Linked DNA regions of Panacibacter ginsenosidivorans. The protein of the gene in region 1 interacts with the protein of each later gene in a pairwise test. Links are inferred from orthologs where the notes say so. Each region holds a gene or a part of one and is shown in the gene's direction. Other genes may lie near its edges.

Region 1 (7,669 bases):
GCTTTGTTAAACGCAATGCGTAGTTGGGCAGGGATTCATTTTTATGAGGAGCGATCCATTCAATGAAAACAGGTTCGCAGAAATCAAGATCAAGAAATTGGAAAACTGTTTTATCAGCCCCCAAACCTGATAGGAAATATACTTTCATAAGTTATAGTAATTCTGCACAAACTTAGGAATGATTTCTAGATTGGTAGAGTAACAAAAAAAGAAAAGCATCAAATTTCGCATTTGTATCAGCCGAAGCTTTCCACATTTGCTAATCCGATGCTTTCGTGGCTAACATTCTTTCTTTTTACGGAATTTCTGTTTCGCCGCAAGAGATACAAAACTTTCTTTTAACAGATTATTATTGCACTCAATTGTATTGTGAAGTTATTTCTGTTAATATTATTTCTCAAATATTTTAGGTGTTTCTTGTTAACCTCTTCTGCACTTTTTAATGCACATTTTATTGCGGAAATTTTTGTAAAATCAAACACAGGTACATTACTGCTGTTAAATGTTATTGGCATGGTACTTGCAAATTTTAAAACGGCGTTGATACTCTTTTCAATGCCGGTTAATCAATTTATAATCGTTTACTTAAATGCTAAAGTATGAAAAACACACGTATTGGTCTTATGGCGTTGTCTGCAGTGGTGGCAGGATTATTCGCTTTTACAACTTTCCAGGGTGGTTCAATCAAAGGTAAAATTACACCGGTAGACGGGGCATCCCAGGTATGGGCATTATCTGCCACAGATACTTTAAAAGCTATGATCAACCAGGGAACTTTTGAAATTCAGAATGCAAAAGCTGGCACTTATAAAGTTTATATCGATGCAGTCGAGCCTTACAAAGATGTGATAAAAGAAGGCGTTCAGGTAACTGATGGAAGTTCTGCAGATCTTGGAGAAATAATGTTGCAAAAATAAAAAAACAATGTACTAAGGACGGTTATTAAAGCTAAAAACAGGCAGTAGTGTTTATTAACTGCCTGTTTTATTTTTTATACCTGTCATTAGTATTGCTGTTAAACTTTTGTTGTGTCTCTCACTAGTAAATTCTGTTCACTATTCAGCACAGACGAGGTAATAATTCCTTTTACCCTTTTGAATCAATATATATTTATTATGCAATAGAGTGGCATTATTGATATTCATTTGTATATCTTCCACTTTCTTCCTGTTAACGCTGATTCCTCCATTCTGAATATTTTTTCTTGCCTCTCCCTTGCTTGGAAAAACGCCTGTTTCTGCAAGAAAAGTAACTATATCAATACCGGACACAATTTTTGTTTGCGAGTAATTAAATTTAATTATGCCTTCCATATTTTCCAGGTCGTTAATACTCAAACTTTCAGCATCAGCATTTTTATTGGCAAAAAGTTTTTCTGTTGTTTCAATGGCTGTGTTATATGCTTCATCTCCATGTACAAAAACGGTAACTTCCTTTGCCAGTCTTTTTTGCAATAGTCTTTGGCCAGCATCTTTTTCATGGGCAGAGATCGATTCATTTATCTCTGTTTCTGTTAAGAATGTAAATATTTTAATCCATTTTTTTGCATCATCGTCAGTCGCATTAAGCCAGAATTGATAAAACTGATAAGGCGTTGTTTTTTCTGCATCCAGCCAAATATTTCCTTTTTCTGTTTTACCAAATTTGCCACCATCCGCTTTTGTCAGTAAAGGGCACGTAAAAGCAAATGCTTCACCACCAGCTTTTCTGCGAATTAATTCAGTACCTGTTGTAATATTCCCCCACTGATCACTACCACCCATCTGCAGTTTACAATTTTTGTTTTTGTATAACCAATAAAAATCATAACCCTGTATCAATTGGTATGTAAACTCAGTAAAGCTTAAACCAACCTCACTTTGCAATCTTTTCTTTACACTGTCTTTAGCCATCATATAATTTACGGTTATGTGTTTGCCGGCATCTCTTATAAATTCCAGGAACCCCATGCCTTTAAACCAATCGTAGTTATTCACCATTACTGCTGCATTGGGTTTGGATGCATCGAAGTCAAGAAATTTCTCCAATTGTTTTTTTACACCAGCCTGGTTTTTAGCAAGCACATCTTCACTTAAAAGATTTCTTTCTTCGCTTTTTCCTGATGGGTCGCCCACCATGCCCGTTGCACCACCTACTAATGCATATGGTTTATGTCCTGCTTTTTGCAAATGCACTAGTAATAATATTGGAACAAGGCTGCCAATGTGCAAGCTATCCGCAGTAGGATCAAAACCAATATATCCGCTGGTCATTTCTTTTTGCAATTGTTCTTCTGTTCCGGGCATTATATCCTGGATCAATCCACGCCAACGTAATTCTTCTATCAGGTTCATGCATCAAAATTTTCGCAAATGTAACAGTTGCATTTTAGTATCACAATCAAAAAGTTAATTGTCGCATAAAGAACAGAACGTACAAGAGTGCGACGCAACATAGCGTCACTGAAATAAAATTGTTTGGCTCATAAATATTTTCTTGTTGTACCTGGCATACGAATAAATATTAAGCTCCTGTTGCGTCGCACTCTTGTTCTACAACAATTCTTTGCTGCTCAAACAAATGTTAGCTTTTTTTTCACTAAATATTTTCTATTTATTTGGTAGACTATTCATTCTGCTGTTTCTTTGCACCACCAATCTGGTAGACTAATGGCTAAACTCACACATCTTCATTCTTGTTGCCACATGCAACTCATGATCTGCAAGCGCTGTTGTTTGTGTTGCTGTTAATACACATTACGAAGCAGATCATATTATTGTTTAGCAATTTCCTTTTCAAATTTATTCTCAACACAATGGCAATGCCAACTAACATTCTACCAAACATAAATACAAATCTGAAGGATAGAAGTGTAATGTGTTTGACTGTTTGTTGCACCAAATCATTGTATTTTGATTTGAAAAAGGGCTTGCTTTTTATTTTATACTTTAATCTACTAAAATTGTGGACTAATGGGTAGGCAAAAATATGGAACAGTTTATTTTATTGGCGCCGGCCCCGGCGATCCAGATTTGCTTACCATAAAAGCAGCAAAGGTTTTATCTATAGCAGAAGTGGTGATTGTTGACCGCCTGGTAAGTGAGGAAATTTTGAAAGCATATGTAAATCCAAATGCAGTTATAATACCTGTAGGTAAACAAGGTAGAAGTGAATCTTCAACACCACAATATGAAATAAATGATTTGATTGTTCAGTTTGCATCTGCTTACAATACAGTGGTAAGATTGAAAGGCGGCGATGTTGCATTGTATTCGAATGTTTTGGATGAACTGATTACTGTAAATGAAAACAATATTCCTTACGAAATTATTCCTGGCATTACTGCTGCGTCAGGTGCTTCTGCTGCAACAGGTGTGCCGTTAACAGCAAGAGGATTATCAACCGGTGTTCGTGTTCTTACTTATTACCAAAATACTGCAATCGCAGATGAAGCATGGAAGCATCTTGCTTCATTTGAAGATACATTGGTGTTTTATATGACCGGTAACGCACTGCCACAACTGGTTAATAAATTATTACAACATAGTGCTGATGCAACTATTCCATTTCTTATTGTTGAGCAGGCTACAACGCCGCAACAATATGTCTATGAATATACATTGGGTGGTTTTGAAACAGCAGAAAAACCTGCATCATTTATAAGCCCTTCACTGGTAATAATGGGTAAGGTTACAGCTTTATATAGGCAATTTAAATGGCAGGCAAATAATGAGGAACGCAAACATTATTTCAAACCATTGCAGGATAATCCCGAATTAATTTCATTGATCAATCATATACAAGAGAAACATGTTAGCAGGGCCTAAATTACAGATGTTACACGAGCTGGCGAAGGGCGCATCGAGAGATGAATTGATGTGGATCAGCGGTTACATAGCCGCACTTACAGGGCAACCAATAATGGTTGAAACACCCGCAAATGAATTTGTACAGGATGCTTCTTTTGTAATGCCGGCATGTACAATAGTATATGGAACAGAAACGGGCAATTCAAAAAAAGTAGCAACAGATTTTGGCAATCGTTTGAAGAAACAGGGTGTGCAGGCAAAGATCAAAAGCCTTGACCAATATCGTTTAAATGATCTTGCCAAAGAATCATACATGATCGTCGTCATCAGTACGCAAGGCGATGGAGAACCACCAGCCGCTGCAAAAAAATTCTATGATTATATTCATCAGAATGATGTGGCATTAAGTCAATTAAAATATGCGGTGCTTGCATTAGGCGATACAGCGTATCCTTTATTCTGCCAGGCTGGTGAAGATGTTGACAAGCGTTTACATTTTCTTGGAGGGCGCAGAATTGTACAAATGAAAAAATGCGATACAGATTTTGAGGCCGATGCCAATGCGTGGATAGATGAATTAATCACTGCGGCTCTTGCGGTAGGCGGAGTAACAAACGGTACGCCTGGCGTAAAATCAAAACCTGCAAAAACAGGAAAGAAATTTTATGATGGTACTGTTGTTACAACGATCAACCTTAACGATCGTGGTTCTAATAAAGAAACTTATCATATAGAAATTGCAACAGAAGAAGCCATTAGCTACCAGCCCGGTGATGCAATTGGCATTGTGGCAAAAAACAATGCAGCCTCAGTGAAGAAAATTCTTGATTTACTTTCATTGAAAGGCAATGAAGAATTCCAGTTCCGCGATCAAACTTATAAAGCAGAAGAATTATTTAATTCCAAAATAAATATTCAGCATCTGCCGGAGCGTATTATACAACATTACGCTTCCTTATCGGGTAAAGAAATTCCAAACATAAAAATGGATCTTGCCGACCTGTTGCGTATTTATCCTGCTGATAAAAAATGGAACGTACAGCAATTGGTTGCTATTCTTGAGCCCATTGCGCCAAGATTATATTCTGTTGCTTCTTCACCTGCATCGCATGGAGAGAATGAAGTACATATAACTGTTAGCCGCGATCATTTTTCTGTAGACGGACAAAAGCGTTTTGGTTTGTGCTCAGATTATTTATCGCAGTTAAAAGAAAATGATACGCTGCAGGTTTATGTGCAAAAGAATAATGCATTTCGTTTACCCGATACAAAGACAGATGTGATCATGATTGGACCTGGCACTGGTATTGCACCGTTTCGTTCTTTCTTATTTGAACGTGATGCACAAGGAGCTGAAGGCCGCAATTGGTTGTTCTTTGGCGATCAGCATTTTGTTACAGACTTCCTGTATCAAACAGATCTGCAGGGTTTAAGAGACACGGGTGTTCTCACCAAACTCAACCTTGCATTTTCAAGAGATCAGAAAGAAAAAGTATATGTGCAACATAAAATGCAGCAACATGCAAAAGATTTGTTTGAATGGATAGAAGGCGGCGCACAGATCTATATCTGTGGTTGCAAAGATCCGATGAGCTATGATGTAGAGAAAACTTTGTTCAACATTATTGCGCAGGAAAAAAATATTAGTGGAGAAGCTGCACAGGAATATTTAAATGCAATGAAAGAAGCAGGCAGATATCATAAAGATGTTTATTAGTGAACAAAGAATAATGAACAGCGAACAGTGAGCAATAATTGAGTAGGATTTTTTTGAGCCAAACATTAGAATAAATATGAAGCTTTCGTTGCGTCGCACTCTTCAACACTTTGTTCAATATTATAAAGAACGTACAAGTGAGTGGCACAACGGGCGATGACCAAAGAACAAAAAAGTTAAGTACAAAAAATAGTTACAGATTACTTACAACTTAGAATTAATTATATGTCGCAGAATGAATCTCCGGTCGAAAGAATAAAAAAAGCGAGTCATGGTTTACGTGGCACGCTCAAAGAAAGTTTGTTGGATGAGCATACGGGTGCAATACGTGAAGATGACCAGTCGCTGATTAAATTTCATGGCATGTATATGCAGGATGATCGCGACAGGAGAGAAGAGCGTGCATCAAAAAAATTAGAGCGTTTATATTCTTTCATGATCCGTTTGCGTTTGCCTGGCGGATTGCTTACACCGGAAGAATGGATTGCGTTGCATCATATTGCGGGCGAACATTCAACAGGTGTAATAAAAATTACAACAAGGCAAACAGTGCAGTTGCATGGAATTTTAAAATCGCACATAAAGCCCACCATTGCTGCATTTGATAAAATGAAGCTTGATTCTATTGCAGCATGTGGAGATGTGAACAGGAACGTAATTGCGAGTGCGCATCCAAAATTTTCTGAGATACATGAAGAAGTTTTTCAGTACGCAGATAAGATAAGTTATTTGTTGCTTCCGAAAACAAGAGCATACTATGAAGTTTGGCTTGATGAAGAAAAGTTGCTTGAAGTAAATGAAGAAGATAAACTTTACCAGGATCGTTATTTACCAAGAAAATTCAAAATAGCAATTGCAATTCCGCCATACAACGATGTAGATATTTTTACAAATGATGTTGGCATAATTGCTATTATAGAAAACAATAAACTTATTGGTTTTAATATTTCAGCAGGTGGTGGCATGGGCACTACACACGGTAATCCTGACACTTATCCAAGACTTGGAACTGTGTTAGGTTATGTTGAAAAGGATGATCTTGAAAAAGTTGTTTACGATATAGCAACAACGCAAAGAGATTTTGGAAACAGAACAGATAGAAAAACATCCCGTTTAAAATACACAATGGATAGAATGGGTGTGGATGCTTTTAAAGCAGAAGTTGAAAAGCGCAGTGGTGTTACATTTAAGCCTGCAAAGAAAGCAGTGTTTACCACAAGAGATGATTGGTATGGTTGGCAACAAAATCATGAAGGACTTTGGTATTATACGATGTTTGTTGAAAATGGAAGATTGCTTGACGATGAAAAAGTGCAATTCAAAAAAGCATGCTTGGATATTGCAGAAAGTGGTAAAGCACAGTTCAGATTTACCGCCAATCAGAATCTTATTGTCGGCGACATAAAAGAAGAAGACAAGGCTTTTGTTGATGAGATATTAACGAGGTATGGTGTTATTGCTACAACAGAAAAAGCATCGCCTTTAAGAAAAAACGCATTGGCTTGTGTGGCGTTAAATACTTGCCCGCTGGCACTTGCAGAAGCGCAACGTTATTTACCATCACTTATCGATAAGATAGATGTGCTGATGAATAAACATAGTTTGCAGGAGGAAGGCATTACTATTCGTATGACTGGTTGCCCTAACGGTTGTGCAAGACCTTATATTTCAGAAATTGGATTTATTGGTACTGCATTAGGTCATTATAATATGTATCTCGGTGCAGACGCCAATGGTTACAGGTTGAATAAAATTTACAAGGAAAATCTCGATGAGGCTGCCATATTGAAAGAACTGGATGTGTTGTTGGGAAGCTTTAAAGCGAAGCGTGAAGAGAAAGAAAGTTTCGGCGATTTCATAATGCGTGAAGGGATAGTGTAAATGAGATTTATTAATTGTTCGAGAGAACAATTTTCATTTCGTCTCTCATGTGTTGACTATAAACCAATCCCCGCATCCCTCTCAATCCTGGGAGGGAGCAAGGTGCGGTAATTATGCATTTTATTTTATGTACCAAACTGTATTATTTTTCTTAAACTTCGTTGCGTCGCACTCTTGTACGCTTTATTCATTATTCAGCAATAAATATTTTAACTTGCCGCAATTATGGCTGCAGAAGAAAATATTAATAAACTTTTCCCCGTATTTTTTAAACTCGAACAAC
Region 2 (7,425 bases), 4.5 Mb from region 1 along the record:
AAATCTATATTATTTAATTCGCTTTCATCAACACGTCCGAATTCCATGAGTAAAATATTTTAGCAATATCAGTCAAACTTTTTTTCTACCATGTACAACACTTTCTTATCGGCGTCACTTAAAACTCTCGTTGTATCCTGCAGCCAATGTCTTTTAAAAGTTAGTATTGCAGCAGTAGTATCCTTTGTATCATAACCGATAATGCGTAATGCTTTTATATCATCAAAAAATGGTGGCATTATTATATTCGTTGTATCATCGTACCAATTACCAAACCCTTTGCCTGCAAGCTCTTTCCAGGGAAAGAATATGTTGGGATCATTTTTTCTTGTTGGTGCAATATCTGCATGACCAATAACATTTGCAGTTGGAATATTATATGTTTTCTTCAACGACGTTAATAATTGCAAAAGGCTTTTCATTTGCGCATCAGGAAAAAAATCAAAACCATTATTGTCGAGTTCAATGCCGATGCTGCTGCTGTTAATATCTGCATCATTGCCCCATTTGCCTGCACCAGCATGCCATGCACGCAGATAATCATTTAGCATGTGATGAATCGTTCCGTCTTTGCAAATAACATAGTGTGCACTTACCTGTGTACGTTGCAGCGTAAATGTTTTCAGTGTTTGCCCGCAACTGTCTTGTGCTGTGTGATGTATGATAACAAAGTTTGGTTTGCGCAAATTAAAGTTGGTAGTTCCTACAAAGTATGGTGCGTTTTGTAAGGAGTCTTCCAATGGATAGGTAGCAATTGTTTTCGAAAAAGCTTTAGCTTGTTTTTTATACAATTTATTTGTTGCTGCATACGGATTGCGCGAACAACTAAGTAATTGTAAAAATGATATAAAAATTAATAACAAAATTCTGTGTCTCATGTTCATATTTGTAAAATGAAATTAAGCAATGATTTTTATGTAGCAGGATTATGTAACCAGCTGCAGTAAAATTATGATGCTACTGTTGCGTCGCACTCTTGTACAGGTGAATAATAAGTGGTCAATGGTGAAGGACTTATTAACCATTCACAATTGACCATTCACGATCAGAACGTACAAGTGAGTGACACAACTGGGTTGCTAGAAGTACAACAGCTTGCAACCAAAAATAAATATCCATATTAATCACATCATATATCTTTATTGCAACAGACATTTTATGCTTAGCATTAGTGAACTATATATTTACCCGGTTAAATCATTAGGTGGTGTTGCTGTAAATGAAGCAAAGCTTACAGATCGTGGGTTTGAGCATGACAGACGCTGGATGCTGGTCGATGCTGCAGGGAAATTTATTTCGCAACGTGAAGTAAATGAAATGTCGTTATTAAGAGTTTCTATTACTGATGAAAATTTATTGATACACCATTTACATAAACAAGGGCATATATTATCTGTTCCATTGCACAATGAAAATGATGCGCCGGTTACAGTAAATATTTGGGATGATGTTTGTGAAGCAACTTACATTAGTAAAGAAGCAGATGCGTGGTTTTCTGAAATACTTTCGCAGGAATGCAGGCTGGTATATATGCCTGATGATACGCGGCGACTTGTTGATTTGAAATATGCTCATCATAATGAAATCACCAGTTTTTCTGATGGTTATCCTTTGCTGATTATTGGACAGGCATCACTTGATGATCTTAATGAAAAACTTACAGAACCCTTACCTATAAACCGTTTTAGACCGAATATTGTGTTTACGGGTGGTTATCCTTTCCAGGAAGATGATATGAAAGCCTTTGAAATTAACGGTATAAATTTTTATGGTGTAAAGCTTTGTGCACGTTGTGTTATTACAACCATTGATCAGCAAACCGGTGAGAAAAATAAAGAGCCACTTAAAACACTAAGCACATACCGCATGCGGGATAACAAGGTTTACTTTGGTCAAAACCTTTTATATAATAACACCGGCACGCTTCATGCAGGCGATAAAATAACGCTGCTTTAAACTTCATCGAATATTTTTGATAGTTTGTCGAAATCAATTATAAGCTTGTATTATTAGGAGTAGCTTTATATTGAAACACTACTGCTATGGAATTTGATAATGACAGAATAATAAGACCGGTCAACAAGATCGAAATTACGGGTTGGATAATTCTTTGCCTTATGAATCCCCTCGTTAATTGGTGGAGTATATTCCATGAATATTTAAAAGCTCATCCCACTCCAATAGTATTGGACCTTTTAGTTATTATTATCATTAATATGCTGTTTCTTCCTGCTTATGTATTATATGCCAGGTTTATTGTTTCTAAATTTCTTTTTCGTAAACGGTACATTCTTTTTGCACTATTGAGTATTGGTTTCTTCCTGGTGATACAATCATTATTTTTTGCGATCTGCTCAATTGTTTTAACGATCCATGATCTTACGCCTCCCGAATTCAATTATGTTTCTCATAGCTATGGCACGTTCATTCGCGAAGGTTTATGGATCATTATCAACATGCTTTTTGCCGGGGTAATTTGCTTTATAAGAGAAGCGATGACAAAAGATGATTCGATGGCTATACTTCAAAAGGAAAATAATTTTTATAAACTTCGATACCTGCGTGCGCAACTGAATCCTCATTTTCTTTTTAATACGTTGAATAGTATTTATTCGCTTAGCCTGCAAAAATCTGATAAAGCGCCTGAAGCAGTAGTAAAACTGGCAGATGTAATGCGCTACCTGATATACGAATGCAATGAAGACAGGATTTCTTTGAATAAAGAAATTGATTTCATCAGGAACTATATTGAAATAGAAAAAATAAGGTTTAAAGCAGATATACGTTTTACTGTGGAAGGAGATACGGAAGGCATAATGATAGAACCTTTTCTTTTTATTTCTTTTATTGAAAACGGATTTAAACACGCATTGGATAATACGGAGATTGAGCCATTTATTTATATTACTATAAAAGTAAAGCCAGGTGAGATCGTATTAAATGTACTCAACAATACAAACATTGATCTTGAGACACAGGCAAAGAGAATTCATGGCAAAGGTATCAGCGGAAGTAAGAGCCTGCTTGAATTATTATATCCTGCTGCTTACACATTGGATATTATTCAAACGGATAAAGATGAAAGACAGGAAAGCAAAGTAAGGCTCAAAAATGCAAAAGACCGGTTGGAAACATTATATCCCGATGCTCACACGCTTGATGTAATTTTAAAGAACAATGTATTCACAGTTTCATTAATTATAAAACCACAGGCTGCTTGATAAAGTGTATAATAGTAGAAGACGAAGTACTTGCACAGCAGGTTATTCAAAGCCATTTGCAAAAAGCAGAAAGATTTGAACTGGTAGGTGTTTGCAATAATGCGATGGAAGCGCAGGCATTGTTGAATAAGTATGAAGTTGACCTGATGTTTCTTGATATTCAATTACCCGGAATGACTGGACTGAATTTTCTGCGTTCATTAAACAATCCGCCACTCGTTGTGCTCACAACAGCTTATGCAGAGTACGCATTAGAGAGTTATGAATTCAATGTTATTGATTATTTGCTAAAGCCCATTTCATTTGATCGTTTTTCAAAAACGATCAGTAAAATTGTTGACGGCAAATTTGTTTTACAAAACAAAACTGAAAGCGGCGATGTAACCGGTGATCATATCTTCATTAAAAGCAATAGCAAATTTTTTAAGATCGACTTTCCTGATATTATTTACATAGAAGGCATGAAAGATTATTTAAAAATTCATACGCAGGAAAACATACTTGTTACACACCAGACGATGCAGGAAATGGAACAGTTGCTACCTTCAAAGCAATTTATCCGTGTACACAAATCTTATATTATTGCAGTTGCGCACATCAAAAGCATTTACGGAAACTCTATAGAAATGGGTAAAGCAACCATCCCTATTGGCATAAGTTATAAAGAGAAAGTAATGAATCTTATCGCCCGTTGATTGCAATGAATTTTTTATGGACCTGGCTTTTGATCTTATGGCATCGCCTGTTGCGTCGCACTCTTCAACACCTTATTATTTAGTGAGCAAAAAGTTTATAGTTTTATCAATGCTGCATACATATTCGCTCTTCCAAAAACTGAAGGATGTTCTTGTAATTTTATTATCTCTTTGTGTTTTATTTGTTTGAATAATGTATTTAAAGATGAAAAACTCAATGGGTAAGGAACCCAGGGATTTGATTTATCTGTATCATATTCTACTAATAATAAATAACCATCTTTCCTTAATAAGTGCATCAACTTATTTATGAATAAAATTTTATCTTTTACGTAATGAAGGGAGTTAGCCATTAATACACCATTCAGATCACTAAGAGGTATAGTGTCTTTAATAAAATCAAGTTGCAAAAATTCAATTGTAATTGGTGTAGAGAATTTTCTAAAGCCGCCTATGGTTTTATCTACTGCATAAATTGTACTGTTGTTATTCAGCAAGTTTGCTAAGGCTTGTGTAAACAAACCCGAACCACAACCCAGATCAGCCCACGTTTGTGGCGCTGTGTGCAGGATGTCTTTATGTTGAATTAATTTTATTGCCTCGCTTAATTGCATATTCTATCAGGTGCTACTAATTGCTGAATAAAGATAAGAACGTACAAGCGTGCGACGCAAGGAAGATGCGTAATAGTAATATAGTCTGGCTCATAAAAATTACTATCATTTATATTTTAATTTTCAAGTTGCTGTTGCATTCTTCTTATGCGATCTTCCAGTCTTTCAGATGAAAGATTATACCTGCTTAATCCATCAACGATAATAGGAAAAGACAACGGTGTAAACTGCTGTGGAAACATAATCACGATGCGACTATTTTGTATACGCTGCAATGCATTGCGCAAACGCACTTCTTCCATCTGCTGATCAAACACTTCCTGGTATGCCTGCCGCAATAAAATATTATGGGGGTCATATTCGCTAAACACCTTGAAAAGCAGTCCGGCAGAGGATTGCAGGTGTCTTGCCTTTTTTTGCTCACCAGGAAAACCCTGGAAGATCAATCCGCCAATCACAGCAATATCACGGAATTTACGTGTTGCCATTTCAACAGAGTTTACACTCTTTTGAATGTCTGTAATAAGATTTTCAGTTGTAAATAATTCATGCACGTTGGTGTCATCCACAGGAATGGGGCGATCACTCAATAATTCAAAACCGTAATCATTCATAGCGATAGAAAAAGTAATGGCTGTTGCTTTGCTGATGCGGTATGCCATCAATGAACTCATGGCTTCATGCACCTGCCTGCCTTCAAACGGATACACCATTAAATGATAACCATCTTTATCTTCGATATGTTCTATCAGCAATTCATCTGATTGTGGAATATGTGATAATTCCTTTTGCAATTCAAACAATGGCTGCAAACTTTTTAATTCAATTTCATCAAGATCATTGGCTGCGATCTTATTAAATGTGTTACGCAGCACATGACCCAGATTTGCAGTAAGACTCATTCTTCCACCCATCCAGCTTGGCACCAATGCTTTCTTCGATTTTGATTTACGTGTAAGCACTGTCATATCTTTTATAGCAACCATTTCAAGATTATAACCACCAAACACAAACACGTCACCAGGCTCCAAACGACTAATGAACCATTCTTCAATCACACCAATATAGCCACCACTCATGAATTTTACTTTCATCATCGCATCACTAACAATAGTGCCAATATGCATTCGATGCCGCATGGCAATGCGCCTGTTGCGTATGCGGTATAAGCCATCAATAACTTCTACTTTTTTATATTCATCATAATGTTCCAGCGCTTTACCGCCACTGGTGATATGATATATTACTTCATGCCACTCACTTTCTTTTATATCAGCAAAACAATAAGTTGATCTTACTTCTTCGAAAATTTCCTCTGGCCTGAAACCCTCGCCAATAGCTAATGTGCAGAGATATTGTATCAATACATCAAAGCAAAGCAACATTGGTTCACGACTTTCTATTACTTTGTCCTTGATGGCTTCTTTTAATGCTGCAGCTTCTACCAATTCCAATGAATGTGTTGGTAAAAAATAAATCTTACTTACATCACCGGGCCTGTGCCCACTGCGGCCTGCACGTTGTAAAAACCTTGATACACCTTTAGGAGAACCAACCTGTATTACAGTATCAACGGGCCTAAAATCAACACCAAGATCAAGACTTGCAGTACACACCACTGCTTTCAATTTTTGTGTATGCAATGCTTCTTCAACCCACCAACGCAGCTCTTGTTCAATACTGCCATGGTGCAATGCAATGGCGCCGGCAAGCTGTGGCGCAATATCAAGAATGGTTTGATACCATCTTTCACTCATGCCTCTTGTATTAATAAAAATGAGCGTGGTATTGCTTGCTTCAATGATGGGAATAATTTGTGCAGCCAGCTTAATACCAAGATGGCCCGCCCATGGGTATTTTTCTATCTCGTCTGGTATAATGGAATAAACTTCTGTACGCTTATGCAGGTTTGCTTTTACAATTACACTTTCTTCAAAATTTACAGGCGCAAGCAACACTTCTCTTGCTTCTTCCAGATTTCCAATTGTTGCGCTAATACCCCAAACAGAAATTTGTTTTTTTTGACTTTTAACTTTTGACTTTTCACCTTCTCTGTTGTCTATTGCCAATTGCCCATTGACGACATTTACAATCCTGCTCACCGCCAATTCCACTTGTACACCACGTTTACTGCCAAGCAATTCATGCCATTCATCAACAGCAATAATGCGCAGGTCTTTAAAAGTTTCAGGATAGCCTTTTTGCGCCAATAATAAATGTAAACTCTCCGGAGTTATCAGCAACACCTCGGGTATATTACGTTTTTGTTTTTGCCGCTCACTGGTGTCTGTATCACCATTACGAATGCCAACTTTCCATTGCATGCCTAATTCTGCAATTACTTCTTCCATGGCACGTGCAATATCTTTTGCCAATGCACGCAGTGGTGTTACCCACAATAATTGTAAACCGTTTTTTGATTTCGTTTTGTAGTTGTCCGGATGTTCGTTAATGAATTGTATTACACTGCCAATAAAAACGGAGAATGTTTTTCCGCAGCCTGTAGGGGCATTTACCAAACCGCTTTTGCCATCAAGAATATGCTGCCACGTTTCCTGCTGAAAGCTAAATGGGGCAAAGCTTTTGGCAGTAAACCAATCTTTTATAATTTGAAAGCCTTTTGTTCTATTTAATGATGCCATTCTATATTTTTCAGCACCATGAAAGTAAGCAGAGAAATATTATAAACCCAACTGTATTCCTGCTATTAAGCATTGTTGCGTCGCACTCTTGTACGCTTTGCTCAGTATTGAACTTAATGCAGAAGAGTGCGACGCAACGAAAGTCTAATACTTATTCTGCAGATGGGAGCAAAAAAATATCCCGTTGTAAGACTGAAAATGCATTCGTATGTATTCAAAGCGCAATTCAAAAGTGTCCCATTTCCTTTGGATC

What was found.
Region 2: the proteins of FRZ67_RS02825 (region 1) and FRZ67_RS21795 interact in binary tests that used the Escherichia coli proteins (3 or more experiments, as listed by UniProt). The link is inferred for Panacibacter ginsenosidivorans from one-to-one orthologs.

The regions. Positions count from the first base shown.
Region 1 is NZ_CP042435.1:692,788-700,456, reverse strand. Bases 3,148-6,147 are described here. They hold FRZ67_RS02825 (diflavin oxidoreductase), read left to right. Parts: upstream 3,148-3,789; coding sequence 3,790-5,505; downstream 5,506-6,147. Other genes in these bases: cysI (assimilatory sulfite reductase (NADPH) hemoprotein subunit), read left to right, coding at 5,731-6,147; cobA (uroporphyrinogen-III C-methyltransferase), read left to right, coding at 3,148-3,806. Outside these bases: FRZ67_RS02845 (alpha/beta hydrolase), read right to left, coding at 1-148; FRZ67_RS02840 (peptidase associated/transthyretin-like domain-containing protein), read left to right, coding at 600-917; tyrS (tyrosine--tRNA ligase), read right to left, coding at 1,056-2,333; more of cobA, read left to right, coding at 2,952-3,147; more of cysI, read left to right, coding at 6,148-7,386; FRZ67_RS02815 (precorrin-2 dehydrogenase/sirohydrochlorin ferrochelatase family protein), read left to right, coding at 7,612-7,669. UniProt on the Escherichia coli protein: Component of the sulfite reductase complex that catalyzes the 6-electron reduction of sulfite to sulfide. This is one of several activities required for the biosynthesis of L-cysteine from sulfate.
Region 2 is NZ_CP042435.1:5,152,683-5,160,107, forward strand. The notes cover bases 302-3,057. They hold FRZ67_RS21795 (MOSC domain-containing protein), read left to right. Parts: upstream 302-1,158; coding sequence 1,159-1,956; downstream 1,957-3,057. Other genes in these bases: FRZ67_RS21790 (N-acetylmuramoyl-L-alanine amidase), read right to left, coding at 302-878; FRZ67_RS21800 (sensor histidine kinase), read left to right, coding at 2,043-3,057. Outside these bases: FRZ67_RS21785 (DUF72 domain-containing protein), read right to left, coding at 1-47; more of FRZ67_RS21790, read right to left, coding at 69-301; more of FRZ67_RS21800, read left to right, coding at 3,058-3,221; FRZ67_RS21805 (LytR/AlgR family response regulator transcription factor), read left to right, coding at 3,218-3,916; FRZ67_RS21810 (class I SAM-dependent methyltransferase), read right to left, coding at 4,012-4,530; FRZ67_RS21815 (ligase-associated DNA damage response DEXH box helicase), read right to left, coding at 4,647-7,172.